Linked DNA regions of Zymomonas mobilis subsp. mobilis ATCC 10988. The main gene of each other region encodes a partner of the protein of the gene in region 2 in a complex. Links are inferred from orthologs where the notes say so. Each region holds a gene or a part of one and is shown on either strand. Other genes may lie near its edges. The genes, in order: metK and groL.

What was found.
Region 1: the proteins of groL (region 2) and metK are in contact, whole or in part, in a cryo-EM structure (PDB 8P4O), measured with the Escherichia coli proteins. The link is inferred for Zymomonas mobilis subsp. mobilis ATCC 10988 from one-to-one orthologs.

The regions. Positions count from the first base shown.
Region 1 is NC_017262.1:979,259-982,440, reverse strand. The notes cover bases 30-2,888. They hold metK (methionine adenosyltransferase), read right to left. Parts: upstream 2,118-2,888; coding sequence 942-2,117; downstream 30-941. Other genes in these bases: lnt (apolipoprotein N-acyltransferase), read right to left, coding at 2,310-2,888; rpoN (RNA polymerase factor sigma-54), read left to right, coding at 30-867. In the rest of the region: more of rpoN, read left to right, coding at 1-29; more of lnt, read right to left, coding at 2,889-3,182. UniProt on the Escherichia coli protein: Catalyzes the formation of S-adenosylmethionine (AdoMet) from methionine and ATP.
Region 2 is NC_017262.1:1,428,784-1,431,965, forward strand. Bases 202-3,060 are described here. They hold groL (chaperonin GroEL), read right to left. Parts: upstream 2,527-3,060; coding sequence 877-2,526; downstream 202-876. Other genes in these bases: ZMOB_RS06400 (NAD-dependent malic enzyme), read left to right, coding at 202-776; groES (co-chaperone GroES), read right to left, coding at 2,633-2,920. In the rest of the region: more of ZMOB_RS06400, read left to right, coding at 1-201.

The DNA.
Region 1 (3,182 bases), 450 kb from region 2 along the record:
GCAGAATGTCTGATGCTTCAAGCGGAAGAAGCCGACAGGCTTGATCCGGCGATGCGAAAACTGATTACCAATCTCGAATGGTTGTCACGCGGAGCATTGCCCCGTTTAAAAAAGCTCTGTCAGGTCGATGACGAAGACTTCGCCGACATGATTCAGGAATTACGAAATTACAACCCTAAACCGGGGCTAAAATTTGGTTCCGCGCCGATCCAGTCGGTTACACCGGATATTTATATTAAACGGATGAAAGACGGCTGGGCGATCGAACTCAATAATGCCACACTTCCGAAATTGCTGGTCAATCGTGCTTATTATTCCGAATTAAAAGCCCAGAAAACCGACAAAGCAGAACAAAAAAGCTGGCTAGATGAAAAATTGGCGAGCGCCAACTGGCTGGTAAGGGCATTGGATCAACGCGCCCGCACGATCATCAAGGTAACAGAAGCCATTGTCCAATATCAGGAAGGCTTTTTTCTAAAAGGTATCGAACAGCTCAAACCGCTGACGCTACGGCAGGTAGCCGAAACCATCAACATGCATGAATCAACGGTCAGTCGGGTTACCAACAACAAATATTTTTCCTGCGAACAGGGGATATTCGAATTAAAATATCTCTTCTCCAGCGGGATACAATCCAGCGGTTCCGAAGAAGGTGCCGCAGCCGAAGCCGTTAAAAGCCATATTGCCCGCTTCATCGCTCAAGAAGGCGCAGAAATCCTATCCGATGACAAGCTGGTTGAACTTCTAAAAGCCAAAGGCTTCGCCATCGCCCGCCGAACAGTCGCCAAATATCGAGAAGCTATCGGCCTAGGCTCCTCGGTGCAACGCCGCCGCCAAAAAGCGATCAGCGCTTCACAAAAAGCCTAACCTGCAAAAAAGCCTGCCTCCTTTTTTAGGAAACAGGCTTTTTCAAAGGATAATGTCAAAAGACAATTCCAAGATCAGGCAAAAGCCGCTTTCAGCTTATCAACCAGATCGAGTTTTTCCCACGGGAAGAAATCACCATCGGCTTTACGACCGAAATGACCATAAGCGGCAGAAGGCTTATAGATCGGCTTGTTCAACTTCAGATGGGTGCGAATACCCTTCGGGGTCAAACGGATCAGCTTCGGCAAGACTTCTTCAATCTTGGCTTCATCAACCGTGCCGGTGCCATGGGTATCGACATAAAGCGACAAAGGTTCAGAAACACCAATGGCATAAGAAAGCTGGATCGTCACTTTCTTGGCCAAACCGGCGGCCACGATGTTCTTGGCAAGATAGCGGGCAACATAAGCGGCAGAACGATCGACCTTGGTCGGATCTTTACCGGAGAAAGCACCACCACCATGAGGCGCTGCACCGCCATAGGTATCAACGATAATCTTACGACCCGTTAAACCGGCATCACCATCAGGGCCCCCGATTTCAAACAAGCCGGTCGGATTAACGAAAATGGCTTTGTCATCCGGCATCCAGCCTTTAGGCAGAACATCTTCATAAACCGATTTGACATAGTCGCGCAGCTTAGCCTGACCTTCTTTCGAGCTCAAAGCTGGGCTATGCTGGGTGGACAGAACCAAAGCAGAAGCTCTGACCGGCACACCATTTTCATAAACCAAAGTCACCTGACTTTTGGCATCAGGTTCCAGAAAATCGACTTTTTTCTGGTGACGGTCTTCAGCCAGACGTTCCAGAATACGATGGGCATAATAAAGGGTCGCTGGCATATAGTCAGGCGTTTCATCGGTAGCAAAACCGAACATAATGCCCTGATCTCCCGCGCCTTCGTCTTTATCTTCACCGGCATCGACACCTTGGGCGATATCGGCAGACTGCGCATGCAGATGGTTAGCGAATTCAGCCGTTCTCCAATCAAATCCGGTCTGCTCGTAACCAATTTCACGTACGGTTTCACGAACCGTCTTTTCGATTTCTTCTTCACTGACCGGAACAGCCGAACGGACTTCACCGCCGATAATGATGCGCTGCGTGGTAACCAGCGTTTCACAGGCGACGCGGGCTTCCGGGTCACGGGAAAGATACAAATCGACGATGGCATCAGAAATTTGGTCAGCAACCTTATCGGGATGGCCTTCGGACACGCTCTCGGACGTAAACAGGTAGTTGCTACGCATAGAAAAAGGATTTTCCTTATCTGTTAAACCTAAAAATGAAGCTGGCCTGACAGTTTCCCGATCAGAAAGAGGAAAAAATAAACATCTCGCCCTTTAAGGCAGATTTTTCTTCCCCAAAGCCAATCCCCATCTAAAAGTGACACGCTATAGAAAGATAGAATATAAAGATATAAATCTTTCCTTATATCAAGACTAGCGTAACTTAATACGCCCAAACAGGGCAATGAGCAACAGAGCCGTGGCAAAAAGCACACTAATCAGGTTGCCGTAGCGGGCAAAAAAGGTCGGTTGCAACGCTTTCGGCATCACCGCTAAAAGCCGTCCTTCGGTATTTTCAGGCAAAAATTGCAGGATACGCCCTTCTGCATCAATCACCGCAGAAATACCGGTAGAAGTGGCTCGCGCGATAGGCAGCCCCTCTTCAATCGCCCGCAATCGCGCTTGTGCCAAATGTTGGGGCGGGCCCGATCGACCAAACCAGCTATCATTGGACAAATTGAAAATGAAATCGGGGCGATGGGCGCGATCAACTACTCGACCGGAAAAAACGATTTCATAGCAAATCTGAATCCCGACCAGACCAAAAGGCACCAGATCAAGACTTTCAGGCTGCGCCCCTTCGGTGAATTCTATATCACCAGCGACCAACCGCCCTAATCCGACATAGGCCGCCCATTTCCGAAAAGGCATATATTCCCCGAAAGGCACCAGATGGGCTTTGTCATAGCGGTCTAAAATATCGCCCTTGGCGTCAAGGACAAATAAACTATTCCGAACCGAAGCGATATGACCGGAATTATCGGGGATCAAAGCATCGCCCCCCGTCAACAACAGATCATTTTTGCCCAATAAACGGCTCAAAGCTGCCCGTGCCAAAGGCTCTTCTTCAAGATAGCTTTGAACCGCATCTTCTGGCCATAAAATCAGGCGGGGATAATGGAGATCACTCTTCCCTGACAATTTCTTGAAAATAGCATCATGACGAGATTTATAACGGAGATCGTATTTTTCATCCTGCGGGATATTCGGCTGGACAATCACCACATGAGCAGGCGGCTGCTCTGA
Region 2 (3,182 bases):
CTGGTTGCGGTATCGCAGAACAAATTGTCTCTGCTATGGTGGCTGAAGGATTGGATGAAGCCACGGCGCGCGGTCAAGTGTATATGGTTGATCGCAATGGTCTTATCACTGACGATATGCAGGATATCCCTGATTTCCAGAAAAAACTGGCACAGCCCCTTAGCAAGCTGAAAAATTGGAAATCACAAGACCAAGGCTTTTTCCTGCTGGATGTTGTCAAGCAGAGTAAAGCAACCGTCTTAATCGGTGTCTCCGGCCAAAAAGGATTATTTACAGAAGAGGTCATCAAAACATTGGCTTCGCAATGTGAAGCCCCCTTTGTGATGCCTTTGTCCAATCCCACCTCGCATATGGAAGCCATTCCAGAAGATATTTTGAAATGGACAGAGGGTAAGGCGCTTGTCGCAACGGGAAGTCCTTTTTCGCCTGTCGTTATTAACGGCAAGAGCTTCCCTATTGCGCAATGTAATAACGCCTATATTTTCCCGGGTATTGGTCTTGGCGTTTTGGCGGCCAAAGCCACAAGGGTAACCGATAATATGATGGTTGCCGCAGCCTATGCCTTGGCTGACACAGCACCAGCAGCACAGAATAAAGGTAATGCTATCTTACCCTCTTTCGATGATATTGAAGAGGTAAGCTATGTTATCGCCTTAGCCGTAGCAAAAGCCGCCGTGAAAGATGGTGTTGCCGAGCAAAAAGACGAAACCGCTCTTTTGGCTCTGATAAAAGGCTATTACTGGCATCCTGAATATCGCGCTTATCAATTGGCGTAATTCAACCCATCAGAAGATACAAAAAAAGCCCCTGCATCGCAGGGGCTTTTTGTTTGATGGCCTGTCTTGGACAGGCCATCCCGACAGAGCGGGGTGTGGATTAGAAATCCATACCACCCATGCCGCCCATACCACCCATGCCACCGGGCATAGCTGGGGCAGGTTTATCTTCTGGCAGATCGCCAACAGCGGCTTCGGTCGTGATAAGCAGACCAGCAACAGAAGCGGCATCCTGCAAGGCCGTGCGAACAACCTTGGTCGGATCGATAACGCCGGTTGCAGCCAGATCTTCATATTTTTCAGTCTGGGCATTGAAACCGATTTTGTCATCATTGCCATCGATCAACTTACCGGCAACAACGGCACCGTCGAAACCAGCATTCTGAGCGATCTGACGAACCGGAGCCTGCAAGGCGCGGCGAACGATGTCGATACCACGCTGCTGATCTTCATTGACGCCATTCAAACCTTCAAGCGTTTTCGTTGCATAAAGGAGTGCCGTACCACCACCAGGAACAATACCTTCCTGAACAGCTGCGCGGGTAGCGTGCAGAGCATCATCAACGCGATCTTTGCGTTCTTTGACTTCGACTTCAGTTGCACCGCCAACTTTAATCACTGCAACACCGCCGGCTAATTTAGCAACGCGTTCCTGCAATTTTTCGCGGTCGTAATCAGAAGTGGTCGCTTCGATCTGGCTACGGATAGCTTCAACGCGATCCTTGATAGTTGACTGGTCACCAGCACCATCAACAATGGTGGTGTTTTCTTTGGTGATGGAAACGCGTTTTGCGGAACCCAGCATGTTCAAGGTAACATTTTCGAGCTTGATGCCGAGGTCTTCAGAAATCAGCTCACCCTTGGTCAGGATGGCGATATCTTCCAGCATAGCTTTACGACGATCACCAAAGCCAGGAGCCTTAACCGCAGCAACCTTCAGACCGCCACGCAGCTTGTTGACAACCAATGTTGCCAAGGCTTCGCCTTCGATATCTTCAGCGATAATCAACAGCGGACGACCGGACTGAACAACCGATTCCAAGATCGGCAGAATCGACTGCAGGTTAGAAAGCTTCTTCTCGTAAATAAGGATATACGGATCAGCCAGTTCTGCGACCATCTTTTCTGGATTGGTGATGAAGTAAGGCGACAGATAGCCGCGATCAAACTGCATACCTTCGACGACGTCCAGTTCGAAATCAAAGCCCTTGGCTTCTTCGACCGTGATAACGCCTTCTTTACCGACTTTTTCCATGGCTTCTGCAATGCGACGACCTACTTCTTCGTCACCATTGGCAGAAATGATACCAACCTGAGCCACTTCGTTGAAATCGGAAACCGGTTTGGAGCGGCTGCGGAGGCTTTCAACAACTTTCGTTGCTGCAAGATCAATACCGCGCTTCAGATCCATCGGGTTCATGCCGGCTGCAACGGATTTCATGCCTTCGCGAACAATCGCCTGAGCAAGAACGGTTGCCGTGGTCGTGCCATCACCAGCCAGATCGTTGGTTTTGGAAGCCACTTCACGAAGCATCTGTGCGCCCATATTTTCGAACTTGTCTTTCAGTTCGATTTCTTTGGCGACAGAAACACCATCTTTGGTGATACGGGGAGCACCAAAGGCTTTGTCCAAAACAACGTTACGGCCTTTCGGGCCCAAGGTTACTTTGACGGCATCGGCAAGAATATCAACGCCGCGCAGAATCCGTTCACGCGCATCACGCGAAAATTTTACGTCTTTCGCTGCCATTTAAAATCTCCAGCTAAGCATTATGTATTCTAAAAGAAAATTACATCATGCTAATTATAGTAAGTAAGCGTTAAACTGCGCCCAGCTATTAGGTCAGAAAGAAATCTTAGCTGATAATGCCAAGAATATCGCTTTCCTTCATGATGAGGAGGTCTTCACCATCAACGCGAACTTCGGTGCCTGACCATTTGCCGAACAGAACCCGATCACCAGCTTTGACGTCCAAAGGAACGACTTTACCGTCTTCGCTATGGGTTCCGTTACCAGCTGCGATAACTTCACCTTCCTGCGGCTTTTCTTTGGCTGTATCAGGGATAATGATACCGCCAGCTGTCTTTTCTTCAGCAGCAACGCGACGGACTAAAACTCGATCATGTAGCGGACGAAAATTCATATCTTCACCTTTTCCCTTGCGAAAACTAGGGGGAATTCCTGCTGGCACTCTCCCTTACGAAGTGCCAATGTCCCCCATATGGGGTAGTATTTCGGGACGTCAAGCTATCCTTTAAAAATTTTTATAAAAATTTGTTGTTTCATCTTTTTATAAAAATCTTCGCTCATTTTTGCATATGATATAGCCGTCTAATTCTTACAGATAAGAGCGTGAAATATAGATTTTCACCGTTTAAAATGTAATCCAAGTTCATCGCATTATC